Regions from separate parts of the Mycobacterium toneyamaense genome, predicted to be linked through region 2. Evidence: predicted binding sites of a transcription regulator. Region 2 holds the regulator's gene; the other holds the start of a gene.
The links. The regulator LexA, encoded in region 2, represses DNA repair genes until DNA is damaged. The targets are predictions, from matches to a motif close to CGAACANNTGTTCG.
Positions count from the first base shown of each region.

Region 1: the regulator LexA is predicted to act here: its motif matches at 4,746-4,759, upstream of ACZ5IQ_RS25275 (HNH endonuclease signature motif containing protein).

Region 1 is NZ_AP040333.1:5,211,279-5,227,146, forward strand. Features, by position in the region: gene ACZ5IQ_RS25245 (cation diffusion facilitator family transporter) at 1-748, shown strand, start outside; gene ACZ5IQ_RS25250 (DUF3151 domain-containing protein) at 749-1,162, opposite strand; gene ACZ5IQ_RS25255 (hypothetical protein) at 1,298-1,735, shown strand; gene fbaA (class II fructose-bisphosphate aldolase) at 1,764-2,810, opposite strand; gene ACZ5IQ_RS25265 (alcohol dehydrogenase catalytic domain-containing protein) at 2,904-3,917, opposite strand; gene ACZ5IQ_RS25270 (VTT domain-containing protein) at 3,982-4,644, shown strand; gene ACZ5IQ_RS25275 (HNH endonuclease signature motif containing protein) at 4,764-6,161, shown strand; gene ACZ5IQ_RS25280 (LLM class F420-dependent oxidoreductase) at 6,263-7,162, opposite strand; gene ACZ5IQ_RS25285 (IclR family transcriptional regulator) at 7,205-7,960, opposite strand; gene ACZ5IQ_RS25290 (CoA transferase subunit A) at 8,109-8,867, shown strand; gene ACZ5IQ_RS25295 (3-oxoacid CoA-transferase subunit B) at 8,864-9,508, shown strand; gene ACZ5IQ_RS25300 (cytochrome P450) at 9,592-10,824, shown strand; gene ACZ5IQ_RS25305 (NADPH-dependent FMN reductase) at 10,922-11,470, shown strand; gene ACZ5IQ_RS25310 (MMPL/RND family transporter) at 11,473-14,391, opposite strand; gene ACZ5IQ_RS25315 (sensor histidine kinase) at 14,526-15,743, shown strand; gene ACZ5IQ_RS25320 (response regulator) at 15,736-15,868, shown strand, end outside.
Region 2 is NZ_AP040333.1:2,674,508-2,690,375, reverse strand. Features, by position in the region: gene ACZ5IQ_RS12985 (sigma-70 family RNA polymerase sigma factor) at 1-482, shown strand, start outside; gene ACZ5IQ_RS12980 (metal-dependent transcriptional regulator) at 669-1,358, shown strand; gene ACZ5IQ_RS12975 (DUF4192 domain-containing protein) at 1,375-2,439, opposite strand; gene sthA (Si-specific NAD(P)(+) transhydrogenase) at 2,610-4,025, shown strand; gene ACZ5IQ_RS12965 (trypsin-like serine peptidase) at 4,022-4,873, opposite strand; gene ACZ5IQ_RS12960 (proteasome assembly chaperone family protein) at 5,064-6,005, shown strand; gene ACZ5IQ_RS12955 (alpha/beta fold hydrolase) at 6,050-7,072, shown strand; gene nrdR (transcriptional regulator NrdR) at 7,079-7,543, opposite strand; gene ACZ5IQ_RS12945 (LysM peptidoglycan-binding domain-containing protein) at 7,655-8,128, opposite strand; gene lexA (transcriptional repressor LexA) at 8,380-9,069, shown strand; gene ACZ5IQ_RS12935 (LGFP repeat-containing protein) at 9,136-11,397, opposite strand; gene ACZ5IQ_RS12930 (acyl-CoA dehydrogenase family protein) at 11,572-12,729, opposite strand; gene ACZ5IQ_RS12925 (DEAD/DEAH box helicase) at 12,826-14,193, opposite strand; gene ACZ5IQ_RS12920 (PE-PPE domain-containing protein) at 14,561-15,868, shown strand, end outside.

The DNA.
Region 1 (15,868 bases), 2.5 Mb from region 2:
CGCCGGCCACATGCTGACCGACCTGGTCGCGATGTTCATGGGCCTGGGCGCCGTCCTCCTCGCCCGCCGCGGGTCGACGTCCGCCGCCCGCACCTACGGCTGGCACCGCGCCGAGGTGTTCACCGCGGTCGCCAATGCCGTCCTGCTGATGGGCGTCGCGGCGTTCATCCTCTACGAGGCCGTCGAGCGCATCGGCAACGCGCCGGGGATCCCGGGTGTGCCGATGATCGTCGTCGCCCTCGCGGGGCTGCTCGCCAACCTGGTCGTGGTACTGCTACTGCGCTCCGACGCCGACAGCAGCCTCGCCGTCAAGGGTGCCTACATGGAGGTCGTCGCCGACACCGTCGGCAGCGTCGGCGTCCTGATCGCGGGCATCGTCAACGTCACCACGGGGTGGCCGTACGCCGACGTCGTCGTCGCCGTCCTGGTCGCGCTGTGGGTGTTGCCGCGCGCCATCGCGCTGGCCCGCGCCGCGCTGCGGATCCTGTCCGAGTCCTCACCCCGCCACATCGACGTCGACGAGCTGCGCGAAGCGCTGGCCGCCGTGGACGGCGTCACCGATGTGCACGACCTGCACGTGTGGACCCTGGTGCCCGGCAAGGACATGGCCACCGCCCACCTGACGTCCGCGGCGGATTCGGCACGCGTCCTCGAGTCGGCGCGCGCCGTGCTGGCCGCCCGCGGGCTGGACCACGCCACCGTTCAGGTGGAGCCGCCGGCCGGCGACTGCCACTGCGAGATGGACTAGTCAGAGACCCAGCTCGGCGCGCGCCGCGGGATCGCAGTCGTCCAACAGGTCCAGGCAGCGCAGGTACTCGTCCTGCTCGCCGATGGATTCCGCCGCCTTCGCCAGCACTGCCACGCAGCGCAGGAAGCCCTGGTTCGGTTCGTGCGCGAACGGCACCGGGCCGAAACCCTTCCAGCCGTTGCGACGCAGCTGATCCAGGCCGCGGTGGTAACCGGTACGCGCGTAGGCGTAGGCAGTGATGGTCTGACCGTCGGCCAGCGCGGCCTCGGCGAGGGCGGCCCACGCGACAGAGGCCGTCGGCTGCGCCGCAGCAACGTCGGTCGGCGATTTACCGGCGGCGAGAGCGTCCTCGGCCTCGAAGTTGGCAGGCAGCAACACCGGCTCCGGACCCAGCAGATCACCCATTCGCGTCATGAACGCCATTGTGCCGTGCGGCCGCTCACGGAGATCCCGCAGGCGGGAGATTAAGCTCCAGGTAGGACGTCGCGGCCTGCTCCAGGACGCATCGGCCCCAGTGCGCGATCTGATCTCGGGAGGACAGTCACCCCCATGTCGAACCCAGCCGCCATGTCGAACCCGACGGGACCGGACGGCCGTCGTGATGCCGATCAGCGCGCTGCCTCGACAGGCGACGACGCCGCGGCGGCAACCGAGATCTTCGAGCCCGCAGATCCAGCGACCGACCCGACGATCCCGGTGCGGCGCTTCACCGCGCCGTCGGGCTTCGACGGCAAGACGCAGATCATCACGCCGCTGCCGGATCCGGAAACCGAACTGATGCCGCCCGCCGCGCCGCAGGTGATCCCCGGCGCCGTCAAGCCACCGAAGGACCGTCGCAGCTGGGGCTGGGTCATCGCACTGGTGCTGGTGATCGCGGCCATCGCCGCCGTCGCGGTGCTGGGCACGGTGCTCCTCACGCGCGGCCACTCGGCCATGAACGCCGAATGGCCGGTCACGACACAGGGTTTCGCGATTCCTGCGTCATGACCGGCCAGTCGGCGGTGTCCAGCTTTGGCTACTTGCCGAGCCCCGCGGAGACGCTGCGGCCCGTGCTGTGCAGGTCGTTGCACGCTTCGATGACGCGCTGGGTCATCGAGGCCTCGGCCTTCTTCAGGTAGCTGCGCGGGTCGTAGACCTTCTTGTTGCCGACCTCGCCGTCGATCTTCAGGACGCCGTCGTAGTTGGTGAACATGTGCGCCGCCACCGGACGGGTGAACGCGTACTGGGTGTCGGTGTCGACGTTCATCTTCACGACGCCGTAGCGCAGCGAGTCCTCGATCTCGGACTTCAGCGAGCCCGAGCCACCGTGGAACACGAAGTCGAACGGCTTGGAGCCGGCGGGCAGACCGAGCTTGGCGGCGGCCACCTTCTGCCCCTCGGCCAGCACCTCGGGCTTGAGCTTGACGTTGCCCGGCTTGTAGACACCGTGGACGTTGCCGAAGGTGGCGGCCAGCAGGTACTTGCCGTTCTCGCCGGAACCCAGCGCGTCGATGGTCTTCTCGAAATCTTCGGAGCTGGTGTACAGCTTCTCGTTGATCTCGGCCTCGACGCCGTCCTCTTCACCGCCGACGACGCCGATCTCGACCTCGAGGATGATGTTGGCGGCCGACGTCAGCTTCAGCAGCTCCTGCGCGATCTCCAGGTTCTCGTCGATCGGCACCGCGGAGCCGTCCCACATGTGCGACTGGAACAGCGGGTTCTCGCCGCGGGCGACGCGCTCGGCCGAGATGGCCAGCAGCGGCCGGACGAAACCGTCGAGCTTGTCCTTGGGGCAGTGGTCGGTGTGCAGCGCGACGGTGATGTCGTATTTGGCAGCGACGACGTGGGCGAACTCGGCCAGCGCGACGGCACCGGTGACCATGTCCTTGATTCCGAGACCGGAGGCGAATTCGGCGCCGCCGGTGGAGAATTGGATGATGCCGTCGCTACCGGCGTCGGCGAAACCTTTGATCGCCGCGTTGACGGTTTCCGACGACGTGCAGTTGATGGCCGGGAACGCGAAGGAGTGTTCCTTGGCGCGGGCCAGCATCTCCGCGTAGACCTCGGGCGTGGCGATGGGCATGTTTTTCCTCTCGGCGAACCTGCAGTCTGGGCCAGTATGTCAGTCACGCGAAGCTGAAGTGCGGCACCGGGGGACACCCGACAGCTCATGCGGTCAGACGGTCAAGACCATCCGGTAGCGCGCGTGGCCGCTGTTCATCCGGTCGAAAGCTTCGGCGGCCTGCGCGAGAGGCCGTTCCTCGATGACGGCGCGCACGCCCGTCAGCGCGGCGAAGTGCAGCGTCTCCTCGATATCGCGTGAGGTGCCGGACGGATGCCCGATGACCGAGAAGCCACCGTTGATGAGGTCGAGCGGGCTGATCGGCAGGGCCTCGGGCGTGACACCGACCGTCACGAGCTGCCCCTCGGGCGCGAGCCCGGCAACCGTGGCGGCCATTGCCGTCGAGCTCGCGGCGGTCGCGAGCACGACGGTCGCCCCACCGAGGCGCCGCAGTTCGGCGGCGACGTCCGAGGCGTTCGAATCGATGTAGTGATGGGCGCCGAGCTCCTTGGCGGCGGCCTCACGCTCCGGCCCGCGCGCGATCGCGACGGTCTCGAAGCCCATCGCCCGGGAGAACTGCACGCCGAGGTGGCCGAGGCCACCGATCCCGATCACCGCGACCAGGTCGCCGGCCTTGGCGCGCGTCTTGCGCAGCCCGTTGAACGTCGTCACGCCCGCGCAGCCCATCGGGGCGGCCTCGGCGAACGAGAACTCGTCCGGGATTCGGGCCAGCGCGGTCGCGGGCGCCGTGACCGATTCGGCGTATCCGCCGGGGTAGTGCCAGCTCGGCACCTCCATGCGTATGCACTGCATGAAATGGCCCTGTCGACATGGGACGCAGCGGTTGCAGTTGCCGCCGAACCAGCCCACCGCCACCCGGTCGCCGACGACGAAGTCTTCGACGCCGTCGCCCAGTTCAGCGACGGTGCCGGCGATCTCGTGGCCGAGGGTGATCGGCCACGAAAGTCCCGGGAAGTGCCCCGCGTGGAACTCGCGGTCGGTGCCGCACACCCCGCACGCGGCGACCTCGATGCGGACGTGGTCGCGCGGCGGCGAGACGGTGTCGACGTCAGCGAGTGCGAGCGGGCCGTCGGCTTGCGCAACGTGAACTGCCCTGTGAGTGGCCATGCGCCGACCTTATGGGCGATGTGCGGTTAAGGGAACAGCCAACACACACCGGTATGTTGACCCCATGATCAGCACGCTGTCGCTCATGCCGGACTTCATGGATCCGGTGAAGCTCATCGCCTATTTCGGCACGTGGGCGCTGGTCGGACTGCTGGTCGTCATCTTCGTCGAGTCGGGCGTGCTGTTCCCGATCCTGCCCGGCGACACCCTGCTGTTCGTCGCGGGCATGCTGGCCGCCGGCACCGCCGCCCAGGCCGAGGTCGCCGCCCAGGCCAACTTCAACATCTGGCTGCTGATGGTGACCATCCCCGTTGCGGCCATCCTCGGCGGGCAGGTCGGATACTTCATCGGACGCTTCCTCGGTACCTCGATGTTCAAGCCCGACGCCCGCGTCCTCAAGCAGAAGTACCTCGATGAGGCGCACACCTTCTTCGAGGAACGCGGACCGTTCGCGATCCTGCTGGCCCGCTTCGTGCCGATCGTGCGCACCCTGGCACCCATCACCGCCGGCGCCGCCCGGATGGGTTATGGCGCCTTCACGCTGTACAACGTGATCGGCGCGATCGTGTGGGGCTGCGGCATCACGCTGCTGGGCTACTGGCTGGGGCAGTTCCCGATCGTGCAGAAGCTGCTCGAGCCGATCTTCATCCTGATCCTCGTCGCGTCCATCACGCCGATGATCTGGGAGTGGTACAAGCGGCGCAAGGCCGCCGCGACGGAGGGCTGAGCCGGCCCGACGGTCGGGTTCGAAAAACTTTGGTCACTTTGTTAGCGCTGGTCACGGTAGGTAACTAGCGTCACATTTCCGGCGGCTTCTTGTCGGTGGTTCGAACTAATGTTCGATGTATGGGATTGACCGATCCAGCCGCTGTCGAGGAGGCGTACGCCGCCTACGAGGCGGCGCACGCGCGGCTCGCATCCCTGGACTACACCGGCCTGGACGTGGCGACATTGTTGGAATTGAAGTCCCGCCGCGAGAGGTTGAGGTGCGCCGCCGAGGCGGTCGATCACCGGATCTTGGTTGCGGCGCAGTCTCAGGTCACGGCCCGAGAACTGGGCGCGAAAAACTGGGCCGAGGTGCTGCGCATCCGGCTGCGCCTGGACACCACCGAAGCCCACCGCCAGGTCCGCGACGCCCAGCATTTGGCGGCCCGCACCGGGCTGACCGGCGAACCGCTGCCGCCGCTGTGGGAGTTCGTCGCCGCGGCCCAGGCCGACGGCGCGATCAACACCGAGCACGTCAAAGTGATCGGCCAGTTCATCAACAAACTCCCCGGCTGGATCGACCCCACCACCAGTTCACAGTTCGAACAGTCCCTCGTCGCTGGGGCGCGGCACCAGACCCCCGAAGAACTGCGCGCCGCCGCCGAGGCCCTGCTGTACCTGCTCGATCAGGACGGCCCCCTGCCCGATGACGCCGAACGCGCCCGCAAACGCAGCTTCCGCATCGGTAAACAACAACCCGACGGCATGTCCAAAGTGGACGGCTGGCTCGACCCCGAAGCACGCGCCACCCTCGAAGCAGTCCACGACAAACTCGGCGCCCCCGGCATGTGCAACCCCGCCGACCCCACACCCTGCCAATCCGGCACCCCCACCCAGGCCCAGATCGACCACGACACCCGCAGCACCGACCAACGCAACCACGACGCCCTGGCCGCCATGGGCCGCATCGCCCTCGGCACCGACCTCGGCGACCACAACGGCCTACCTGTGGCCATCGCGGCCACCTGCACCGTCGCCGACTTGGAGCGCGGCACCGGCCACGCACTCACCCTCACCGGCAGCCGGTTACCGATCCGCGATCTCCTCCGCATGGCTGCCCGCGGCGCCGACCACTACCTCGTCGTCTTTGACGACCACACCGAACAACCGCTGTACCTGGGCCGAGCGCGTCGCACCGCCACCGTCGCCCAACGATTCGCCCTCTTCGCCCGCGACCTGGGCTGCACCAAACCCAACTGCACCGCCCCCGCCACCCGCTGCCAAGCCCACCACGTCGACACCGACTGGCGCGATGATGGCCCCACCGACATCACCAACCTCGCCCTGGCCTGCGGCTGCGACAACCGCCTCGCCGACACCGGCGGCTGGCACACCACCATGGTCAACGGCCGCGCCCACTGGACCCCACCACCACCACTGGACGTCGGCCAACCCCGAACCAACCACTACTGGCACCCCACCCTCTACCCACAGGAGAGTGGCGATGATGGCGGCGAAAGTGACTGTGCAACAAACTGATTGGCCGACGCAGCAGAAACCCTTCGCTGCGGCGCTGATGGTCGCCTTACCGGGGACGGACTGAAGCGCACCCTGGCAGGCCGGTCCAACCGGCAGCCGACCTACAGCCCCAAGGCTGCGGCCAGCTCGCGCAGGCCCGGCCGCGGGTCGGCGGTCGGATGCTCGCCGAGCATCTGCACGACGACGTGGTCGGCGCCGGCATCGAGGTGCGCCTTCACCTTCGCCGCTGCGTCCTCGACGCTACCCATCCCGACCAGCGCGCGGGCCAGTCGTTCGGATCCGCCACGGACCAGATCGCTCTCGTCGAAGCCCTGGCGCAGCCACGAGTTCCGGTAGTTGGGCAGGCCGCTGTAGACGTTCAGGTGATCGTGCGCGCGGCGCAGCTGTTCGGCGTCATCACCGCCGACGACGACGGCCTGCTCGGAGACGATCCACTTGTCCTGCCCGAGGATTTCCCGCGTCGTGGCAGTGGCCGACGGCAGGACCAGGTACGGATGCGCACCGTCGGCCTGGCTGCCCGACAGCTCGATCATCTTGGGGCCCAATGCCGCAAGCAGTCGGGGCGGCCGGCCCACCCCGGGTTCGATGACCTCCGGCACGGCGGCCATGCGCTCCAGGTAGCTGCGCATCGTCGCGAGCGGCTTTTCATAGGTGCCGCCCATCCCCCGCTCCACCAGCGGGCCGTGACTGACGCCGAGGCCCAGCACGAACCGTCCCGGGTACAGCGCGGTCAGCGTGCGGGCACCGGCCTCGGCGGCCGACGGCAGGCGCACGTGAATGTTGGCAATGCCCGTACCGACCACCAGCCGGTCGGTGGCCGCGAGGAACGCCGCCGATTCAGTGAGGCATTCCTTGCCGACGGTTTCGGGCAGGAACAACGAGCCGTAGCCCATGGCTTCGATGTCGCGGGCCACAGCCTGAGCGTCCGGCATGGCCCAGCTGTCGCTGGCCCACCAGACGCCGATGCGGGACGGAAAGTCGATGCGCGCGCGTTCAGTCACCAGTCCACAATCGCCTACCGCCACCCGGACGGCGACGCGGGGTCACCCCTGCAGCCGACCCGACAGCTCGTGAGCCTGCTCGAGAAGCAGCCGCCCCAGTTCACGTCGACGCCCGGCACGGAACCGGGTCTCGACACCGGTGAGGCTCAGGGCCCAGCCGGGCAGGCCACGTCGGTCGAACACCGCGGCCGCCATGCCCCAGCTGCCTTCCACCAGGAGCGCGGGATTGACGGCATAGCCGGCGCGCCGGGTCTGCTCGATGCGCTTGCGGATGGCCGCTTCGGAATGATTTGGCCCCCAATTGGTTTCCGGCTGTTCGCGGGAGAAGTAGTCGTCGACGTCCGCGGCCGGTAGGTGGCTGAGGATCGCCAGCCCGGCGCTGGCCACCCCGAGCGGAAACCGGATACCGACCTGCAGGACGTGCGAGCGCAACGGGAAGCTGCCCTCCTCGCTCAGTACGCACACGGTCTGATCGCCGCGACGGGCCGAGAAGAACGCACTCTCGCCGGTCTCGCGTGCCAGCCGCGTCACCACCGCACGCGCCTGATCGGTCACGTCGTGGTGTTGGGCCGCACCGACCCCGAGCAGATACAGCTCGGGTCCGAGTGACCAGCGGCCGGTCTTCTGATCCCGGCTGACCAGATGTTCGTCGGCCAGCGCCGTGAGCAGCCGGTGTGCCGTCGGCCGGGCCAGCCCCGCCAGTTTTCCGAGCTCGGTGGTGGAGGCGCCTTCGGGTTCGGCCGTGGCCACTGCCCGCAGCATCGCCCCCACGCGGGCGACGACATTCGGACCGGTCATCACCACATCCTAGGCGTTCATCCAGTGAACGCACATGGCGTCAATGCTCACCATGTGAACACATTCGACCAGCTTCGAGCAGAGACTTGCCTTGTCAGCGGCGTGCCGTGTTGAGTGGGTCACGCGTTTACTGGATGAACGGAGTGTCATGACCTCGAAGGTGTACGCCTCGGCCGCCGCAGCGGTCGCCGACATCGGTGACGGCGCCACGCTGGCTGTCGGCGGATTCGGTTTGTGCGGCATCCCCGACCAACTCATCGATGCCATCGCCGCGTCGAGCGCCACCGACCTCGAGGTGTTCTCGAACAACTGCGGCGTCGACGGCGTCGGCCTCGGCGTGCTGCTGGGCCTCGGCAAGGTCCGTCGGGTCACCGCCTCGTACGTCGGCGAGAACAAGGAGTTCGCCCGCCAGTACCTGTCCGGCGAGCTCGAGGTGGAGCTCACGCCGCAGGGCACCCTGGCCGAGCGGATGCGCGCCGGCGGTGCCGGGATCCCGGCGTTCTACACCCCGGCCGGCGTCGGCACCCCGGTCTCCGACGGCGGTCTGCCGTGGCGCTATGCGGCCGACGGTTCCGTCGCTGTTGCCTCGCCGCCCAAGGAGATTCGCGAATTCAACGGCAAGCGCTACGTGCTCGAGGAGTCGATCAACGCCGACTTCGCGCTGGTGCACGCGCTGCGCGCCGACACCGCGGGCAACCTGGTCTTCAACAAGACCGCACGCAACTTCAACCCGCTGGCCGCGATGGCCGGGCGGATCACCATCGTCCAGGTCGAGGAACTGGTGCAGCCCGGGGAGATCGACCCCGACGACGTCCACCTGGCAGGCGTGTTCGTACAGCGCATCGTGCACACCGGACCGCAGGACAAGCAGATCGAGAAGCGCACGGTGCGAGAGGATGCCAAATGACCGGCTGGAACCGTGACCAGATGGCCGCGCGGGCCGCGGCCGACATGATCGACGGCGAGTACGTCAACCTCGGCATCGGCCTGCCGACGTTGATCCCCGGCTTCCTGACGGGCGACGTGCACGTCACGCTGCACTCGGAGAACGGCATCCTGGGCACCGGCCCGTACCCCACCGAAGACAACGTCGACCCCGACCTCATCAACGCCGGTAAGGAAACCGTGACGGTGAATCCCGGTGCGGCGTACTTCGATTCGTCGCTGTCGTTCGGGATGATCCGCGGCGGCCACATCGATACCGCGGTGCTCGGCGGCATGGAGGTCTCGCGCACCGGTGACCTGGCCAACTGGATGGTGCCCGGCAAGATGGTCAAGGGCATGGGTGGCGCCATGGACCTGGTGCACGGCGCCTCGCGCGTCATCGTGCTCATGGAGCACACCGACAAGGCCGGCAACCCCAAGATCGTCCCGGTCTGCACACTGCCGCTGACGGGTCAGGGTGTGGTCGACCGGATCATCACCAACCTGGCCGTCATCGACGTGCCCGGCGACGGCACGCTGATCCTGCGCGAGACCGCCCCCGGCGTGAGCGTCGACGATGTCATCGCAGCGACCGGCGCCGAGCTGACAGTGCAGCTCGACTAGGTAGTCAATTACGCCGTTCGGCTGATGTGTTGTCGCCCTCCTCGGCCCGATAGTGACTTCTATCGAAACCGAGGGAGACATCGATGACCATCGCCGCCAGCCATCCTGTCAGCGTCTTGGACGCCGGCCTTCCGGTCATCGACTACGAAGCCGTCGACGACCCGGCAACCGCACACCGGATGATCAAAGAGGTCCGCCGGCAGGGAGCCGTGGCCACCGGCCCGCACGCACCTGAGGTACTGAGCTACGAATTGGTCCGTACGGTGCTGCGCGACGCGCGCTTTCATGAGCCCGGCGTGCGCGGGCTGGTCCCGCGCGGCGTCACCGGCGGTCCGCTCTGGGACCGCATCGGCAGTGCGCTGCTCAGTCTCGACGGCGAAGAGCACACGCGGCTCCGGAAGCTGGTGTGCAAGGCCTTCACCAGCAAGGCCGTCGGCCGGCTGGATCCGCTGATCGACGCCGTCCTGGCCGAGTTGGTCGATCCCGTTGCCGCCGTGGGCAATTGCGACATCGTCGCCGACGTCGCCCAGCCGTACCCGATCCCGGTGATCTGCGCGCTGCTCGGCGTGCCGCGCACCGACTGGCGGATGATCTCGGATTGGACCGACGACATCTTCAAGATGTTCTGGTGGGATGTGGCCGCACACGAATCGGAAATCCTCACGGCCTGGCAGAAATTCGACGACTACATCGACGCGATGATCACGGAGCGTCGCACCACGCTGACCGACGACCTGCTGTCCGCCCTCATCCGCGCGGAGGACGACGGCGACCGGCTCAGCCATCCCGAATTGCTCATGCTGTCCATGGGAATCCTTGCGGCGGGCACCGATACCACGCGCAATCAACTGGCCGCTGCCGTGGACACCTTCTGTGATCACCCCGACCAATGGGCGCTACTCGCCACGCATCCCGAGTTGGTGCCCCAGGCAGTCGATGAAGTCATGCGGTTCGCGCCGATCGTCCTCAATGTGCCGCGATATGTCACCGAAGATGTGGAGCTGGCGGGGTACTTCTTCCCGCGGGACTCACTCGTCGTCGCCAATACCGCTGCGGCGAACCGGGATCCGCAGGTATACGAAAATCCCGATCAGTTCGACATCACCCGGCGTGATGCGCAGCCGATGCTCACCTTCGGCGGCGGCGTGCACTACTGTCTCGGCTCGCATCTGGCGCGGTTGGAACTGGTCAGAGCGCTCACGGTGCTGACGCAGCGGATGCCGAACATTCGCCGCACGGGTCCGGCGCCATGGAAGCCGCTGATGGCGGTCAGTGGGCCGCAGACGCTGCCGGTGGAGTTCGACGCCGGGCACTGATCATGTGAGTGGTTGCGATTCTTCCGCGCGGGTACTCCGAGTTCGGCAGGCTGTCAGGAGCCGGGGTCGGGGTCACGACGCAGAAGAGGAGCACTTCATGAGGATCGGCATCATCGTGGGATCGATTCGGGATGGGCGCAGCGGTGCCGGCGTCGGCGACTGGGTGGCCGAGCAGGCCGCCCACCGCGACGACGCCCAGTTCGAACTCATCGACCTGAAGACCTTCGACGTGCCGCTGCTCACGGCTGCGACGGTGCCGGCCGCGGCCAAGAAACAGTACGAGTCCGAGAACGTGCAGCGGTGGAGCGCGGCGATCGACGCCTGCGACGGGTTCATCTTCGTCACCCCGGAGTACAACCATGGCGTCCCGGGCGCATTCAAGAACGCTGTGGACTCCCTCGGTTCTGAATGGTTCGGCAAGACAGTGGGTTTCGTCTCCTACGGCGCCGACGGCGGGGTGCGCGCCGTGGAGCAGTGGCGACAGATCGTCGCCAACTTCCAGATGCTCGACGTCCGTGCCCAGGTGTCGTTGTCGCTGTTCACCGAGTTCGGCGCCGATGGCTTCACCCCGCTGGAGCGGCGTGCCGGAGAACTGGCAGGGCTGTTCGACCAGCTGATCACATTGACCGCGAAAGTGGCCGGCTGAACTCAGCCCGCCGCGCCCTGCAACACTTCTCGGCCCGGCGCCGTGCCGGCGATCAACGGCACGTCCCGCCGCGGTCGCGACGGCCGGCGCGTGAACGTCCGGGACACCACGCCACGCACCAGCGGAACCGGCGACCACCAGAACCACCGCCCGAGCAGCCCCGCGATGCCGGGCACCACGAACGTCCGCACGATCAGGGTGTCGATCAGCAGTCCGACGCCGATGGTGGTGCCGACCTGTTCGATGCTCAGCACGTCGCTGGACAGCATCGCGAACATGGTGATGCCGAAGACGATTCCGGCCGTGGTCACCACGCCGCCGGTACCGCCGAACGTCCGGATCATGCCCGTCTTCAAACCCGCGTCCGGCCGACTCACCTCTTCGCGCAGCCGCATGGTCAGCAGCAGGTTGTAGTCCGCGCCGACGGCCACCAACGCGATCAACGCGATCGACGGCACCGCCCAGTGGAGGTCTTTGCCCAAGAGGTCCTGCCAGATGAAGCTGCTGACCCCGAGCGCCGAGGCGTAGGACACCACGACGGTGCCGATCACCACCGCGGCCGCCACCGGGCTGCGCAGCATGATCAGGATGATCAAGAACACGAGCGCCAACGCGACAGCCGCGAGCAACAGGAAGTCGTCCGACACATAGCCGCGAAGCTCCGCCGTGCCGGTGCCGAAACCGGTGACAAAGACCGTGTTTCGGACCAGCGTGCCCTCTTTCGTGGCCTCCCGGACCGCGGTCAGGATTTCGGGCGAGCGCAGCGCGCCGTCCGTGCCGAACACCTTGCCGTCACCGTAGACGAGCAGGCGCGTCGACCGGCCGTCGGGCGCGAAGTACAACCCGGCCGCGCGCTGGAACCGCGGGTCCTGCCACGCGCGCTGCGGCAGGTAGAAGCCGCCCGAGCCACTGTCCTGGAAGTCGGCCCGCACCCCGCGCAGGTAGTCCGTCAGCCCGGAGAACATGCCCCGGGTCTCGCCCACCGTCTTGGTCAATTGTGTTGTGACGGCGCCGAGTTGGTCGACGGCGGCGCGCATCGAGCGCACCGACGCCTGCGCACCCGTCAGCGACCTGGCCATGTCCGTGGTCCCGGCGCCGAACTGCCGCGTGCTGTCGGTCAGGGTGCCGGTGGCCGCCACCACCGAATCCATGGGCTCGACCACCTTGAGCACCAGCGAGCAGATGGCATCGGCCGCGCAATTCGGGTTGGCGTTCGTGAAGCCGCGCAACGGATCCATGTACTGCGACACCGAGGTGACGTTGTCCCGCAACTGCTGCATGCCGCCGTGCATGGCGTCGATCCCCGAGCCGAGTTGCCCGAGACCGCGGACGCTGCCGCCCAGCCCGTTCTGCAATTGCGTTATCGCCGAGGAGAACTGGTCCAACGTCGCGGACAGCTGGTTGACGGCGCCGAGCCGCTTGCTCAGCTGGGCCACCCCGTCGTCGAGCTGGTCGGCGATGGTGCCGGCCTGGTCGGTCAACGCTGCCTGCTCGGGCACCGACCCCGCCGGCCGTGACGCCGACTGCACCATGCGAATGCCGGGAATCTCCATGATCTTCCGCGTCACCCGTTCGACCGCGATGACGCCCGCCGGGTTACGCAGGTCGTGATCGGTCTCGATGGACACGATCTCGGGCAGCAGCCGGTTGGGCGGGAAGTGCCGGTCCATGGCCTGGTAGCCCCGGTTGGCGTGGGTGGAATCAGGTTGTGCGGCAAGCTCATCGAAGCCCAGCCGGATACCGGCGAGCGGGATGGCGCAGACCAGGAGAATCACCGACGAGGCCACCAGTACCGGTCCCGGCCACCGGGCGACGACCGTCCCGACCCGGCGCCAGCTCCGGCCGGGCACCTTGGCCGCGGCACGGCTTCGCGGCTGCGCCAGGCCATGCCGGCCGGCCAGCCCAATGAACGCCGGCAACAACGTCAGCGATGCGAACATCCCGGTGAGAATGCCGATGGCGCAGGGTAATCCGGCGCTGCGCAGCATGCCGACCTGGGCGAACAGCAGGCATGACAGCGCCGCCGCGATGGTCAGACCTGACGCGGCGATCACCGGCGCGACGCTGCGGTTCGCGATCACCAGCGCGTCCTCGTGGTCGACCCCGGCGCGGCGCTGTTCGTGGTAGCGGCCCAGCAGGAAGATGCCGTAATCCGTTGCCGCCCCGAGCACCATCGCGGCCAGGAGCGACACCGAGAAGATCGACACCTCGATCACGTCCCGCTCCCCCAGGAACGCCACGACACCCCGCGCGACCCCGAGCCCCAGGCCGACGGTCAACAGCGGGATCGCCGACGTGATCACCGAGCGGTAGACGACGAACAACAGCACCGCGATCAGCACCACCGTGACACCGGTGATCATCAGCATCTGCTTGTCGATCGCGCTGAGCTCGTCGGCGATGGTGGCGCCGGGTCCGGTGACGTAGGCGTGCAGGCCCGCGGGTGCCGGCGCAGCCGCGACGATCCGCCGCACCGCATCCAGCGCGGCGTTCGCCTTGGCGGCGCCGAGCTCGCCGCGAATCCGCAGCATCGTGTAGACAGCCTTGCCGTCGGTGCTCTGCGCGCCGGCCGCCGTCACCGGGTCGGACCACAGGTCCATCACCGAATCCACATCCTCGGTGTCGGCGCGCAACGTGCTCAGCAGGCGGTCGTAGTAGGCCCGCTCCGGCGCACCGAGCGGGCGATCACCCTCCAGCACCAGGTAATTGAGATTGCCGCCGGATCCGTCGTGGAACTGCTCGTCCATCTGGACGCCGGCGAGGTTCACCGGGGCATCGGCGGGCAGGAAGCCCCGCGCGTGATTGTGCGCCGTGCTTTCCACCTGCGGGACAAGCAGATTGCCTGCCGCCGCGGCCAGCACCCACAATCCGATGATCAGGACCGCGAAGCGGCTGCAGAATCTTGCGATGACGTCCCACATGCGTCCGAAACTACGAGCGACCAGGGCCCGTAAACGTCGTGCTGCGGACGAGACCGGGCCTCCTACCGTGGTAGGAGGCCCGAGCCGTCCCGCGAATGATGTGTAAAACCCGGCACCGGCTCTACGCTGGCGGTATGGGCCGGCTCCGTGACTTCGCGCTGCGTCGGCGCGCCCTTGTGCCCTACGACTACCCCTTCACCGTGCCGGTAGTGATGTACAGCGGCACCCTGATGGCCCTCGGCGCCGCAGCGGTGCAGCGTGACTTCACACGTCCGTGGCTGCTCGTCGTCGCCAGTTTGCTTGCCCTGGCCCCGATCGTGGTGTTCATCTTCATCGGTGTGAAACCGCCCCCGTTGGCCGCCGCGGCCTTCGGTTTGTCCGCAGTGGCAGTACTGATGTCGTGGCCGCCGGTCAGCAACGACACCGCGCCGTGTCTGCTGCTGTTCGTGCTCGGCGAGATTTTTGCCCTCAGTTCGTGGCGAGACGGTCTCATCGTCGCCGCAGCATCTGCGGTGCTATTGCTCGTCGCATCCCACACCGGCCACCTCGTCACACCGCTGCTCTATGTCGCGTTCCTGCCGCTGGCCGCAATGATCGGCCGAATCCTGCAATTGCAACAGCGACTGGTCCTGCACGAACGCGAGCGCCAAGTTGCCCTCGCCGAGCAGGCGGCGGCAGACGAGCGCCGACGGATCGCCCGCGAGGTACACGACGTGATCGCGCACTCGCTGTCGGTCACGATGCTGCATCTGACCGGTGCCCGGCGCGCCCTGCAAGAGGACAACGACATCGACGACGCCGTTGACGGCCTGCTCGACGCCGAGCGCCTGGGACGACAAGCCATGTCGGACATCCGGCAGACTGTCGGTCTGCTCAGCGCAGGCGACATCACACCACTACGCGCCACACCCGAGCCCGGGCTGTCCGATATCCCTGAGCTCGTCGAGAGTTTCGCCTCGGCGGGCCTGCGCGTCGACTCGCGTCTGGAGGCCGACGAGGCGGACGTCACCGCGGGAGTCGGGCTGGCGCTCTTCCGGGTCACACAGGAGTCGTTGGCCAACATCGCTAAACACGCACCAACTTCGGCCGTTGAGTTGCGGCTCCGCCTCGATGAAGGTGTCGCCGATCTGTCGGTGCGCAATTCCCTGCCAGGCCCCGTGGCCGCGGTGAAGCAGGGCGCAGGGCTGCCCGGCATGCGGCAGCGCATCGAAACCCTCGACGGGCAGTTCGAAGCCGGCCCTGGACCGCAAGGCTGGACCGTGCAGGCCCGCGTGCCGGTCGCACCCGCCACCACCGGGCACTGCGCCATGCACCGAATCCTGATGCCACGCACCGAGGTTCGTCATGACTGACGGTGCGGTACTGAAAGACGGTGCCACCGTCGACGTCCTGCTGGTCGATGATCAGGAACTCGTCCGCTCGGGCCTGCGCCGGATCCTGCGCCGCAAGGACGGCTTCGCCATCGTCGGTGAATGTG
Region 2 (15,868 bases):
CCGTCCACCTGGTGGAGCAGGTCAACAAGCTGGCTCGGATCAAGCGCGAGATGCACCAGAGCCTGGGACGTGAGGCCACCGACGAAGAGCTCGCCGAAGAGTCGGGCATCCCGGTCGAGAAGATCAACGACCTGCTCGAGCACAGCCGCGACCCGGTGAGCCTGGACATGCCGGTCGGCACCGACGAGGAGGCTCCGCTCGGGGACTTCATCGAGGACTCCGAGGCGCTCTCTGCCGAGAACGCCGTCATCTCGGAGCTGCTGCACACCGACATCCGGCACGTGCTCGCCACCTTGGACGAGCGCGAGCAGCAGGTGATCCGGCTGCGGTTCGGCCTCGACGACGGCCAGCCCCGCACCCTGGACCAGATCGGCAAGCTGTTCGGCCTGTCCCGCGAGCGGGTCCGCCAGATCGAGCGCGAGGTCATGTCGAAGCTCCGCAACGGCGAGCGCGCCGAGCGCCTGCGGGCCTACGCGAGCTGATCGCCGCCACCCAACAACTGCACACCCTGGTGCCCGCCGGAATATCCGGCGGGCACCGTTTTTTCCGGCCGGTCTGCCCGCCGTTGTCCGCCGCAGCAATCACAGCGTCGATCGGCCGTGGTGGATGCCTGTTGACCCGGCCAAACCGGTAAGCTGGGCACCGGCGGAGGCCTGGAGGAATTTGGCATGAACGATCTGATCGATACGACCGAGATGTACCTGCGGACGATCTACGACCTCGAAGAAGAGGGCGTGGTGCCGCTGCGTGCGCGCATTGCCGAACGACTCGAGCAGAGCGGCCCCACCGTCAGCCAGACGGTGTCGCGGATGGAGCGCGACGGGCTGCTGCACGTCGCCGGTGATCGCCACCTCGAACTGACCGACAAGGGCCGCTCGCTGGCCGTGTCGGTGATGCGCAAGCACCGGCTTGCCGAGCGTCTGCTGGTCGATGTGATCGGCCTGCCGTGGGAGGAAGTCCACGCCGAGGCGTGCCGCTGGGAACACGTGATGAGCGAGGACGTCGAACGCCGGCTGGTCCAGGTGCTCGACAATCCGACCACCTCCCCGTTCGGTAACCCGATCCCCGGCCTCGCCGAACTCGGCGTCATCTCGACCGGTGACTCCGACGTCAGCCTCGTCCGGCTCACCGAGCTGCCCACCGGATTCCCGGTCGCGGTCCGCGTGCGTCAGCTGACCGAACACGTCCAGGGCGACACCGAGCTGATCGCCCGGCTCAAGGACGCCGGCGTCGTGCCGAACGCGCGCGTCACCGTGCAGGCCACCGAGCAGGGCAGCGTGCTGATCGTCATCCCCGGCCACGAACAGGTCGAGCTGCCGCATCACATGGCGCACGCGGTTCGCGTCGAGAAGGTCTGACCCGGGCCCACGAGGCTCACGCCGACCTGCCGAAGATGCGCCGCGGCGGCATCTGCACGCCGAGGCGCTCGGCCAGCTTGTAGCCCGTCAGCGCCAACTCGCGGATGCGGTCCGGCCGCATACCGTTTTGCAGGGCAGCGTCGAGCATGCCCGCCATCCGGTGCCCACTGTCGACGTCCAGTGCGGCCTGCAACGCCACCCCGGCGAGCGGTCCGTCGCCCCGGGCGTACGCGCTGAACGCCAGCAACACCAATACCTCCACCCGCCACGGCGCGGGCAGGGTGCGGGTCAGCGCGGCCCACACCGACTCGGCCGCGGCCGCGCGCTCCCCGACCGCCAACGCGTACAGCGTGTCCCGCACCCGCGAATCCGTCACCGCGCACGCCAGGCGCACCGCGTCGTCGTCGGGTAGTGGCGAGCCGTCCGGGGACCCGGTGGCACACGCCACCGCATGCTCGATATCGGCGCGCACCTCGGCATCGGGACGCCCGCGGTAATCCACTGTGGCAGCGCGCTTTTCGATCGCCGGCCGCAACGCCTCGGCACGCCGCGCGTCGGTGACGGCGACGACGTCGACGAGGTCCGCGCGCCGGGCGTAGAGGCGCCGGCCGTCGAGCACCGCGGCCATGGTGACGGGTGACGATTCGGGATCCTCGACGACGCCGGCGTTCCCGCAGCCGTCGGCGCACTGCCAGCGGCCGCCGGCCGCCACCCGGTCGACGACGTGCACCGCGAGCAGTTCGATGCCGCGCTCGGCCAGCGCCTCCTCGAGTTCGTCGGTCACGTCGCGGTACATGTCCGCGCACATCACGCAGTCGACGCCGTGTTCGTCGACGATCACCCCGACGGCGGCGTCCGCATCTGCCGCGGCGGCCATGCCGGAGAGATGGCCGAGGGCCTCGGGCAGGGCCTCGAAGAATCCTGCCGAGAGGTCCACGCGCAGGACCGCGCCCATCTCACCGCCGATGATGGTGACGAGGACCAGCGACTTCTCGGGCGCGAACCCCAGGACCGCGGGCACTGCCGCGATCAGGGCGCCGGGCCGGTTCAGTTGGAAATCGAATGAGCTGAAAGTTGTCATGCCCTGAACGTGGCAGCACGGTCCGTCAGGAATCGTCGGCCGACACCGCCGGCGACCCCGGCTGTGGATGAACTCGGATCTGTGGATAACGGGCCGCACCCGTGGTGTTTCCGCAAAGTTCGCCGATGATCCGGCTGCATGATCACGCGTGCCGTGCCAACCTGGCTGTCATGGGTTCCACGCAGGAGTTCGACCTCGTCGTCATCGGATCCGGTCCCGGCGGGCAGAAGGCTGCGATCGCCGCCGCCAAGCTGGGAAAATCCGTCGCAGTCATCGAGCGTGGGCGCATGCTCGGCGGGGTCTGCGTGAACACCGGGACCATCCCGTCCAAGACATTGCGTGAGGCGGTCGTCTACCTCACCGGGATGAGTCAGCGCGAACTGTACGGCTCCAGCTACCGGGTCAAGGAACGGATCACCCCCGCCGATCTGTTGCGCCGCACCACGCACGTCATCGGCAGGGAACAGGACGTGGTCCGCAACCAGCTGCTGCGCAACGGGGTCGAGCTGTTCGAAGGCCACGGCCGGTTCCTCGACCCGCACACCCTGGTCATCGAGGACCCCACCCGCGACGAGAACGTCAACATCAGGGCGCGGTATGTCGTCATCGCCACCGGTACCAAGCCGGTCCGTCCGGCCGGGGTGAAGTTCGACGAGGAACGCGTCCTGGACTCCGACGGGATCCTGGACCTCAAGAGCCTGCCGCAGTCGATGGTGGTGGTCGGCGCGGGAGTCATCGGTATCGAGTACGCGTCGATGTTCGCGGCGCTCGGCACCAAGGTGACCGTGATCGAGAAGCGCCCGACAATGCTGGACTTCTGCGATTCCGAGATCATCGAGTCCCTCAAATTCCACCTGCGCGACCTCGCGGTGACCTTCCGGTTCGGCGAAGAGGTGACCGCGGTGGACGTGGGTCCCGGCGGAACCTTGACCACGCTCGCCAGCGGAAAGCAGATCCCCGCCGAGACGGTGATGTACTCGGCCGGCCGGCAGGGGCAGACCGAGCACCTCGACGTCGGCCAGGCGGGCCTCGAGGTCGACAGTCGCGGAAGGATTTTCGTCGACGACAACTACCAGACCAAGGTCGACCACATCTACGCCGTCGGTGACGTCATCGGCTTCCCGGCGCTGGCCGCGACCTCGATGGACCAGGGCCGGCTGGCGGCGTACCACGCGTTCGGCGAGCCCTGTAAGGGCATGACCGACCTGCAGCCGATCGGCATCTACTCCATTCCCGAGGTGTCGTACGTCGGCGCCACCGAAGTCGATCTCACCGACAGCTCGATTCCCTACGAGGTCGGGGTGTCGCGCTACCGCGAACTGGCGCGCGGGCAGATCGCCGGTGACTCGTACGGCATGCTCAAGCTGCTGGTGTCCACCGAGGACCTGACGCTGCTCGGCGTGCACATCTTCGGCTCCAACGCGACCGAACTGGTCCACATCGGCCAGGCCGTGATGGGGTGCGGCGGGACGGTGGAATACCTGGTCGACGCCGTCTTCAACTACCCGACCTTCTCGGAGGCCTACAAGGTCGCCGCGCTCGACGTGATGAACAAGCTGCGGGCGCTGAACCAGTTCAGACGCTAGGCGCTGCAGCCGTCGTCAGGGGCGCCGGTGGCGCGGTCCGCGGGACCGCCCTCCTGGGCTCGCTGATACAGCAGCTGGATCTGCACATCGAAGGGTGACGAGTACGACACGTCGTTGCCGCTGCAGCCACCGCCCTGCAGGCCGCCGACCACTCCCCTGACCTCGGTCGCCGACACCCACGGCGAGCCGCTGGTGCCGTCGACCAGGCCCGGGCAGCGCAGCGCCGGGAACCCGCGGTCGGGGCGTGATGTCGGCGCACTACAGCTGACCTGGTCCCCGCCGTCACCGAGCGGGTATCCCGTCACCGTGATCGGAACGTCGGGGCCCGGTGCGGCGCCGAGCACGAAGCCGCCGCCGGCGTGACGTTCCAGCGTCTCGGTCGTGGCCGCGCCGCCGTGGCTGACGCGGGCGATCGCGTAGTCGGCGGCCGGGTCCTGGCTGCGAACCCAGCGCGGGTCCAGGTACACCGCATCGATGTGCCAGAAGTCGCCGGGCACACCGCCGCGGTAACCGGGCGCGAACGTCGCGTCGAACGCCGCGTCCAGGCAGTGTGCGGCCGTGATGATCAGATTCCCGGCCAGCGAGTCGAGGACCGCGCCACTGCAGGTGTGCACGGAATCGCTGCCCAGGAACACCGCTCCGACGCGCGGATCGGGCCGGGGTCCCGGGACCACGGCCGCGCCGGCGGCGACCGTACCGGGGTCGCCGGCACGGGGATCGGCCTTGATCGCAGGCGGGCTGCACGCGGTGGCCAGCAGCGCGGCGAATGCGCTCACGGCCAGTCGGGTGCGAAGCATCTGTCCGATCTTGCCCGATACCGACGGCACGAGCAGCACCTGGTGCACCATGCGTACTGCGGGCCGACACCGGGAACAACACAAGAATGCGCGACACTTGTAGGAGACACATCCGGCGAGATGTGAACGCACGACGGCAAGGAGTGTGAAGGTGAGCGAGCACGACGGGAACGCGCGCAACGCGAGCGGCCAGCGGCCCGACAACAGCCGGGGCCAGCAGTATCAGCCCGAGCAGAGCGGTATGTACGAGCTGGAATTCCCCGCGCCCCAGTTGTCCGCCGCCGACGGCCGCGGACCGGTGATGGTGCACGCCCTCGAAGGCTTCTCCGATGCCGGTCACGCCATCCGGCTGGCCGCCGAGCACCTGAAGAACACGCTCGACACCGAACTGGTCGCGTCGTTCGCCATCGACGAACTGCTGGACTACCGGTCACGCCGGCCGCTGATGACGTTCACCACCGACCACTTCACCAAGTACGACGATCCCGAACTGAACCTGTACGCGCTGCACGACACCGCCGGGACGCCGTTCCTGCTGCTGGCCGGGATGGAGCCGGATCTGCGCTGGGAACGTTTCATCACGGCGGTGCGGCTGCTGTCCGAGCGGCTCGGGGTCCGGCAGATCATCGGGCTGGGCGCCATCCCGATGGCGGTCCCGCACACCCGCCCCGTCACCATGACGGCACACGCCGGCAACAAGGAGCTGATCGCCGATCACACGCCGTGGGTTGGCGAGGTACAGGTTCCGGCCAGCGTGTCGAACCTGTTGGAGTACCGGATGATTCAGCACGGCCACGAAGCCCTCGGCTTCACCGTGCATGTGCCGCACTACCTAGCGCAGACCGCGTATCCGCCCGCCGCCGAGGCGCTGCTGGGTGAGGTCTCCCGGATCGCGTCGCTGCAGATTCCGCTGCACGCGCTGTCGGAGGCGGGCGCCGAGGTGTACGCCAAGATCAGCGAGCAGGTGGAGGCCAGCGCCGAAGTCGCTCAAGTGGTCAGTGCACTGGAACAACAGTACGATTCGTTCGTCGCTGCTCAGGAAAATCGGTCGTTGCTGGCACGTGACGAGGAACTACCCAGCGGCGACGAACTCGGCGCACAGTTCGAGCAGTTCCTCGCCGAACAGTCCGGTGACGGATTCTCCGATCCCCAAGCCGGCGACGACGGCACTGTCGGCGACTGACCACGCGGTCGGCTTGGCCGACACCATGGGAAGGAGCTGGGACGATGTCCGATGGAAAGCCCAACCTGCACTCGGTGCGCGACGTGACGCCGCGGCTGGAGTACCGCACCATCCATGGTTACCGCCGCGCGTACCGGGTGGCGGGCTCGGGGCCGGCGATCCTGCTGATCCACGGCATCGGCGACAACTCCACCACGTGGGAAACCGTTCAGACGCGCCTCGCCCAGCGGTTCACCGTCATCGCCCCTGACCTGCTGGGCCACGGCCAGTCCGACAAGCCGCGCGCCGACTACTCGGTGGCGGCGTACGCCAACGGCATGCGGGACCTGCTCAGCGTGCTCGACATCGAACGCGTGACGGTCATCGGCCATTCACTGGGCGGCGGCGTGGCCATGCAGTTCGCCTATCAGTTCCCGCAATTGGTCGATCGCCTCGTGCTGGTGGGTGCCGGCGGTGTCACCCGCGACGTGAACATCGCACTGCGACTCGCGGCGCTGCCGCTGGGCACCGAAGCGCTGGCACTGTTGCGAATCCCGTTGGTACTGCCCGCCCTTCAGCTCGCCGGGCGTCTCGGCGGAGCGCTGCTCGGGTCGACCGGCCTGGGCCACGACCTGCCGAACATGCTGCGCATCCTCAACGACCTGCCCGAACCCAAGGCCTCATCCGCCTTCGCCCGGACCCTGCGCGCAGTGGTCGACTGGCGCGGCCAGGTGGTCACGATGCTGGACCGATGTTATTTGACCGAAGCCATTCCGGTGCAATTGGTTTGGGGCACCCAGGATGCCGTCATCCCGGCCGCCCACGGAGAACTCGCCCACGCCGCGATGCCGGGCTCCCGGCTCGAGTTCTTCGACAACTCAGGACATTTCCCATTTCACGACGACCCCGATCGGTTCGTGAAACTCATCGAGGAATTCATCGACACGACGGCGCCGTCGGTCTACGACCGTGATGCGCTGCGCGGACTCCTGCAGACCGGTGTCACCGCGAAGTCCATCGACGCCCCGCAAGATACGAAGTATGCGGTTCTCGACGCCATGGAGACCGACGAGCGCAGCGCGACCTAGCTGCCGTCAGCCCGACGACGTCACACCGCGGTGCGCCCGCAGCGCCTCGATTTCGCGTTCGAAGTCCTCCGCGGACGAGAATGAGCGGTACACCGACGCGAACCGCAGATAGGCGACCTCATCGAGGTCACGCAGAGGACCGAGGATCGCCAACCCGACCTCATGGCTCGGCACTTCGGGAGATCCGGTGGCCCGCACCGCATCTTCGACCTTCTGCGCCAACTGGTTCAGGGCATCGTCGTCGACCTGCCGCCCCTGGCAGGCGCGCCGTACGCCCTTGATCACCTTGTCCCGGCTGAACGGTTCGGTGACGCCGCTGCGTTTGACCACCGCGACGACTGCGGTCTCCACCGTGGTGAACCGGCGACCGCACTCCGGGCATGACCGGCGACGCCGAATCGCCTGCCCTTCGTCAGCTTCTCGTGAATCGACTACACGCGAGTTCGGATGCCGGCAGAACGGACAGTGCATCACCGCTCCTTCGCCGCACCGACAATCGACCGTTTCGAACGGTCTCGAGCCTACCCGTGCCGCTCTGACGCGGCCGGGCGCCGTGCCGATCGACGCGCGCACGGACTGTCCTCAGCCGACCGGCGCGATCAGCGTCTGCCCGGCGTTCAGGGCCACCGACGGGAGCTTGTTCAGCTCCTTGATGCGGTCGACGACGGCACTGACCGGCGCGTCGGGCGCCACCCGCCGCGCGACCTGCTGGATCGACTCCCCCGTCTGCACCCGGACCACCGCGAGCTGCGCGGGCACGGAGGCCGTCGAAGAAGTCGGCTGGACCGCTTCGCCGAACTGCGCCACCAGACCCAGCCACACCGTGATCCCGGCCGCGACCAGGGCCAGCATCACCGTGGTCAACGGGGTGATCGGATTGCGGCGGTGCGAGGCACGCGACGTCAGCACGCCCGTACCCCGGTGCCGGAAGGCCGCGCCCGAGGGACGCGCGCCGGCCGGCCGCAGCCGGGCCTGGCGGTGCCGGTTGACATCTGAACGCCGAGGCACGGTGCGGACGACGACGTCGGTCGGGTATTCGCGGGTGATGACGGTCATGTCGGTTCCTCTCAGGAGTTCGTACATAGGTTCGATCGCTCTTGTGTTCGACTATATCGCCCAAATGTTCGAAGGGTAGAACATGTGATCGAACTGTTGCGAACGATACGACCACCCACCGACAAGTTCCGTACCCCGACTCCGCCACCCCTTTCACGACGTCACCACCGGATCACGCCCGCGACACGCCGAGCCGCCCGATCTCGAACACATGTTTGATGAATCGGGTGCGCTGGGCTAGATTCGTCTCCATGAGCGACAGCACCGATACCCCGGACACCCAGGCAGGCGGACGGTCCAGCAGCCTCACCGAGCGCCAGCGGACCATCCTCGATGTCATCCGCACCTCGGTCACCACGCGCGGTTATCCGCCCAGCATCCGGGAGATCGGTGACGCCGTCGGTCTCACCTCGACATCGTCGGTGGCCCACCAGCTGCGCACATTGGAGAAGAAGGGCTACCTGCGCCGTGACCCGAACCGCCCGCGCGCGGTGGACGTGCGCGGCGCGGACGATTCGACCGGAGCCACCATCACCACCGATGTCGCCGGTTCGGACGCGCTGCCCGAGCCGACCTTCGTCCCGGTGCTCGGCCGGATCGCGGCCGGTGGCCCGATCCTGGCCGAAGAGGCCGTCGAAGACGTCTTCCCGCTCCCCCGCGAACTCGTGGGCGAGGGCTCGTTGTTCCTGCTGAAGGTCGTCGGCGAGTCGATGATCGACGCCGCGATCTGCGACGGCGACTGGGTCGTCGTGCGGCAGCAGAACGTGGCCGACAACGGCGACATCGTCGCGGCGATGATCGACGGCGAGGCCACGGTGAAGACCTTCAAGCGCACGAAGGGCCAGGTGTGGCTGATGCCGCACAACCCGGCGTTCGATCCGATCCCGGGCAACGACGCGGTCGTACTCGGCAAGGTCGTGACCGTCATCCGCAAGATCTGACGCCGGCCAGACCTACAGATGAGCCCCGCTGCAGTCGCTCGCAGCGGGGCTCAGTCGTGACTCCGGTCAGCCGCGGATGAACCCGTTGGTGACCGCGAATTCCTCACTGGCAAACCAGATTTGGACAGGCGCCTCGGCATATCCGGGAGACCCCGGCACCCAGTACAAACCCGACTCCGTATTGGCCTTGATGTCATAGCCCTCGGGCGGCTCGGCACCGGTGGCCACGCGGAACGACATCTGCGCGGTCTCGGGTTCCTCGGCCCCCAGCGCATGGTGTCTGCCGCTGGCGGGACCGGCCACCACCGTCTCCTCCGGCGGTGTCGCGACCGCAGGCGGCTCGTGCACAGGAGGCTCGTCCACGGGCGTCTCGGTGGCCGGTTCCGCTGCCGGTGTCTCAGCCGCCTCGACCTCGGGGGCCTGTTCTTGCGGCTCGGGCGCGCACTCGTCACCGGCCTGGGCGTCGGCGTCGCGGCCGTCGGCCGGCGCTGCCCAGACGCGGTCGCCGGGGTCCCGGGGCCGTAGGCCCGCGAAGCCCGCCAACCCGGCCGCGGTGAGGCCTGCCGCCGCACCGCCGCGACGCAGGGCGTCGGGCAGTTGCACCGATGTCGTCGGCTCGTCGGCGGATTCGTCGGCGTCCGGCTCCGGCTCCGGCTCGGTGGGCTCGGCCGCGTCCACCGGCTGGGCCTCGGCTTCGGCCTGCGCCTCGGGCACCTCCTCGGACCGCTCACCCTCGGCCGTCTCGGCCGGCGTTTCAGTGGGCTGTTCGGCCGTGAAATCCGGGTACACCGTCGGCGCGGTGTCGATGACATCAGGGTTGCTCTGGAACGCGGGGCCGCCGTGCGGGTTGTCGAACTGCTGGTCCTCGGCCGCGTACTCGTCGCCGTACTCGCTGTCGGCGCCGCCATCGGCATACTGCGGGTCGCCGTACTCGCCGTCGCCGAACTCGTGGTCGTCGTAGTCGTACGCGTCCTGGTCGTCGATGGCGTCCTGACCGGCATTCCGCCGGCGCCGCAGCAGTGCCGCGATCACGATGCCGACCACCACCAGCAACAGCGGGATGATCGCCAGCAGCCACCACCAGTGGAACTGGTACCACTTGCCGGACTCATCGGCCTGCGAGGTCACGCCACCCGGCAGATCGACACTGGGCACCTGGAGGCCGCTCAGTTGCGACGCCAGTTCTGCCGGCTCGGTGCTGAACGCACGGCTGGACTTGTTCCACGAGATCGAACCGCCCGTGAACTTCTGGCTGACGACGTCGCCGCTGACGGTCTGATCGGCGGTCGGCGCGCCGAGCTTGCCGGTCGCGCCACCGAGCTTGTCCCACGCCGCGTTCATCGCGCCGCGGACGACGAACGCGCCGTGCTCGGGCGTCCAGAAGATCGCCGGGTTGTCGGCGGCGGCGAACGTGGCGATGCGGCTCGTGGGCGAGATGCCGCCGTCGGTCTCGTTGCTCGCCGGGAATCCGAGATCGCCCTGCGGGCCGCCGGCCGCGCGGTATTTGGCCAGTACGTCGCCGGTGATCGCGTGCGCACCGGTCGCCGGTGAATAGAAGATGGTGCCGCCGGCGAAGTTCTGTGCCACGCCGTCGCCGACCTTGTACTGGGCACCCTGCTCGTCTCCGAGGGTGCCCTGCGGCCCGCCGGCTGCCCGTCGTGCGGCGGCGATGGCCGTCGTCGCGTCGCCCGGCACGTCGAGGCCGGTCAGCTGGCCGGCCAGGTCGGCCGGCGTGGTGGTGAACGCCTTGGTCTTGGCGTTCCAGCTCACCTCACCGCCGGTGAAGGGCTGGGTGACGACGTCGCCCTTCCAGGACTCGTCGGCAGTGGGTACGCCGAGGGTGCCGGCCGACCCGCCGAGCTTGTCCCAGGCGGCGTTGATGGCGCCGCGCACCACCCAGGCGCCGTTGTCGGGCGTCCAGAAGATGACCGGCTTGTCAGCGGCACTGAAGGTGCTGTTGCGGCTGTCAGTGGCCTTGCCCGCGCCCTCGTCGATGGTCGGGAAGCCGAGATCGCTGTCCGCGGCGCCGCCCAAGGCCTGGTACTTGTCGAGGATCGCGCCGTAAATGAGATGGGCGCCGGTGCCCTCGCTGAAATAGATCTTGCCGCCCGCGAAGTTCTGCGCAAAGCCCGCGCCGACCTGGTAGACGTCACCGTCCTTGGCACCCAGCTCACCCGTGTCACCGCCCGCGGCATCCCACGTGTGGGATATCGCCGCGTCGGCGTCGCTTTCCGGTGTCGCGTATGCCGTCGGAGCCATGAGCAATGCCACCGCGACAGAAAGGGCCCCGACACCAGCCCATCCGCCACGGGTTCGCAGCCCGGTCATCGAATTCCTCCCGCGGTCGGCAAAACTCCGGATACAAAATTCCGTCAGACAAACTCTCTTGATTGAGAGATTCTGTCAACTTTGCTTCAGTTCATGCCCATCGTGCGGGATATCGGGCGGTGACGCACCAGTGTGTCGCGCTTCGATATGCGAATAAATTCGCGCGGCAATTTGTTAAACGCCCAATCCGCGGCCGATGATCTCCTTCATGATCTCGGTGGTCCCGCCGTAGATGGTCTGGATGCGCGAGTCCAGGAATGCCCGCGCAATGGGATATTCGCGCATATAGCCGTAGCCGCCGTGCAGCTGCAGACACCGGTCGACCAGGCGAACCTGCGCCTCTGTGGAATACCATTTGGCCATCGCCGCCTGGTCGATTGTCAGCTTTCGATCGAGATGCAGGCGAATGAACTCATCGACCATGATTCGCACCGCCGTGGCCTCTGTCGCCAGTTCCGCCAACACGAATCGGCTGTTCTGGAAGCTGCCGATCGGCTTGCCGAACGCTTTACGCTCCTTGGCGTATTGCAATGTCGATTCCAGCACGGCCTCCATCGCCGCGGCAGCCATCACGGCGATGGAAATACGCTCCTGCGGCAGGTTCTGCATCAGATAGACGAACCCCATGCCCTCGACGCCCAGCAGGTTCTCGGCCGGGACTTTGACGTCGGTGAACGACAATTCCGCGGTGTCCTGCGCGTCGAGGCCGATCTTGTCGAGGTGACGGCCGCGCTCGAAACCCGCCATGCCGCGCTCGACCACCAGCAGGCTGAAGCCCTGCGCGCCCTTGTCCGGGTCGGTCTGAGCGACGACGATCACCAGGTCGGCGTGAATACCGTTGGTGATGAACGTCTTCGAGCCGTTGAGCACGTAGTGGTCGCCGTCTTTGACCGCACGGGTCTTGATGCCCTGCAAGTCACTACCGGTGCCCGGTTCGGTCATCGCGATGGCACAGATCAGTTCGCCGCTGCAGAAACCGGGCAGCCAGCGCTGCTTCTGCTCGTCGTTGGTCAGCTCGAGCAGGTACGGCGCGATGACGTCGTTCTGCAGCGTGAAGCCCAGACCGCTGTGTCGTCCCGCCGCGGTCTCCTCGCTGACGATGACGTTGTAGCGGAAGTCCGGGTTTCCGCCGCCGCCGTACTCCTCCGGCACGGCCATGCCGAGAAAACCCTGTTTACCCGCCTCGCGCCAGACCTCGCGGTCGACGATCTTGGCCTTCTCCCACTCCTCGCGGTAGGGCTCGGCATGGCGGTCGAGGAACGCGCGGTACGACTCCCGGAACAGCTCGTGCTCGGGTTCGAACAACGTGCGGTCGTACTTGATGACACCCATGTGAGACCTCCGGTACTGGATAAGTTTGCAACAACTTATCCCAACCGGGCGGTTGGTTGTGAGCGGGCCCACACCCGGCGCGTCGCCGGGTGGCGACTACCTCGCCTGGCTGCGGCCGGACTGCGAACGGCCCGGCTGCCCCTGCGAACGACCACCCTGGGTACGCCCGGGCGCCTGCAGCCCACCGCTCGAACGCCGGCGGCGGCGCTGCGCCTGCCCGGCGGTCGCCGTCTTGGCCGGACGGTTGCCGCCCCGGGGCGCGGGCGCCTCCTTGGGGGCCGGCGCGCGGTACGGCGCGATCTCTCCGACCAGCGCCTGCACCGACGCCGAATCGGCGACGACTTCCTGCGGCCGGGCCGTGATGCCGGCCTTGCGCAGCAGCTGCTGGGCATCCTTGCGCTGCTCCGGGAGCACCACGGTCACGACGTCGCCGGCGCTTCCGGCACGGGCCGTACGTCCCGAGCGGTGCAGGTACGCCTTGTGCTCGGCGGGCGGGTCCACGTGGACCACGAGCTCGACCTCGTCGACGTGCACACCGCGCGCGGCGATGTCGGTGGCGACGAGGACGCGCGCCTCTCCCGAGCTGAAAGCGGCGAGGTTGCGGTCCCGCGCGGGCTGGGACAGGTTGCCGTGCAGGTCGACCGACGGCACACCGGATTCGGTGAGCTGCCGGGCCAGCTTGCGAGCCTGGTGCTTGGTGCGCATGAACAGGATGCGCCGGCCGGTGCCGGACGCCAGCCGCTGCACCAGGTCGCGCTTCTCGGCGACACCGGCGACGTGGAACACGTGGTGCGTCATGGCCGGCGGCGGCGCATCGATCTCGTCGACCGAATGCGTGATGGGATCGGACAGGAAGCGCCGCACGAGCTTGTCGACGCCGTTGTCGAGCGTCGCGGAGAACAACATGCGCTGGCCGCCGGCGGGAGTGGCCGCCAGAATCCGGGTGACGCCGGGCAGGAAGCCCAGGTCGGCCATGTGATCAGCCTCGTCCAGCACGGTGACCTGCACGGCGTCCAGGCTCACCAGCTTCTGCTTCATGAGGTCTTCGAGACGGCCCGGGCAGGCGATGACGATGTCCACGCCGCCGCGCAACGCGTCGACCTGACGGTTCTGCGAAACGCCACCGAAGATGGTGGTCACCTTGAGTCCCACAGCAGTGGCGAGCGGTTCGACGGTCGCGGCGATCTGGGTCGCCAGCTCGCGGGTCGGGGCCAGCACCAGGCCGGTGGGCCGCGACGGACGTCGCGAGGCGCCGACCAGCCGGGCCACCAGCGGAATGGAGAAGGCGAGCGTCTTACCGCTGCCCGTGCGGCCGCGGCCGAGGACGTCCCGGCCGGCCAGGGTGTCGGGCAGGGTGCTGACCTGGATTGGGAACGGCGCGGCGATGCCGCGGCCGGCGAGCGAGGCGACGAGCGCCTCCGGGACGCCGAGTTCAGCGAAGGACGACGATTGTTCTGCAGACATGGATGAGTACAGCCTTTCCGGCACGGAGGGTCGACAATGCCGGCGGCAGTATCGGTCGCCGCGAGAAGTGCTGGTGCAGATGGACTGACACGGCTCTCAGCCGTTCCACGACGTGATCAGCGGGCGTGTCCTGCGAAGGAGCGCAACTGATGTTGAGTCAGAGCTTAGTACCGAACATCGCCCGTCGCCGACCACGGCAATCGGTACGGCCGGTCGCGGGACGAAAAGCCCTGTCCCGCAATGAGTATCGCGGTGGTGTGATTTCACCCACGATCCGCGCGCTGCCGTACCAGAGAATCGACACGCTCGACAAATTTTCGGCAAACACCCGGTCCCGGTCCGGTCACAGTGCGACGATGCGAAACAGGTGCCGATCATCGGATCGGCGACGTCGAAAGGGCGCGAGGCCATGCGCAACTTCGGACGCACCATCCCCGCAGCCGTGGCCGTGATGCTGACGGTGCTGAGCACGGTTCTGCTGGGCGTGGTCTCGATGGTGACGGCCGCGTTCACCCTCGCCGCGACCGCGCTGATCGTCCCGGGCACCGGCACCCCGAACGCGAATGTTGTTGCGGGGTACAAGGAGAACGCCGACAACTACTACATCGCGCCCTTCAACCCGCTGTGCACGCAGCCCACCTGCACCCTGACGGGTATCAACTACCCCGCCCAGTTCTGGCCGATCCCGCTGCCCGGCTGGGGTGGCCTGTCCGGCGCCAAGTGGAACGACTCGACCGGACAGGGCATCGCCAACCTGGATACCGCACTGACCGGCCTGCTGCCGACCGCGACGCCGGCCAATCCGGTCATCATCTTCGGCTACTCCCAGGGCGGCAACATCGTGAGCCGCGAGAAGGCCACGCTGTCGGGACTGACCGACGCGCAGAAGGCCTCGTTGGCCTTCGTGATGATCGGCAACACCAACCGGCCCAACGGCGGTCTGTTCGAGCGACTGGCCTTCCTCGGCACGGTGCCGATCCTCGATGTCACCTTCGGTCTGCCGGCACCCACCAACACCGGCATCAAGACCACCGACATCGCGTTCGAGTACGACGGCGTGTCCGACTTCCCGCTCTACCCGATCAACCTGCTCGCCGACCTCAACGCCATCGCCGGTTTCTGGTACACCCACGGCACCTACCTGGCGCCCAACGAGAACAGCGATCCCGGTGAGATCCCCGACCTCGAGTACACGCCCGCAGAGCTCGACGCCGCATTGAAGGACCCCGCGAACCAGACCGTGTACGGCGACACCACCTACATCACGATCCCGACCAAGACCCTGCCGATCGTGCGGCCGTTCCTGGAGTTCGGCGGCTTCACCCACACCAGCTTCATCATCAAGCCGATCGTCGACCTGGTCTCCCCCGTGCTGCGGGTGCTCATCGACACCGGCTATGACCGCAGCCTGAGCCCGGGCGTCCCGGCGCCGTTCCGGTTGATCCCGCTGATCAACCCGATCACGCTGACGGTGGACCTGATCAACGCCGCGGGCGAGGGTGTCAAGGCCGCGATCAGCGACATCACCGGCGGCAAGGTGCAGCTTCCCATCGCCGCGACCACCCCGACCCCCGCGCCGGCGACGGTCGCGGCCCTGTCCGGCTCGACCGCACCGAAGGCGGTTTCCGCCACCCCGACCGGTGACACCAAGCTCGCGCCCGTGACTGCTCCGAAG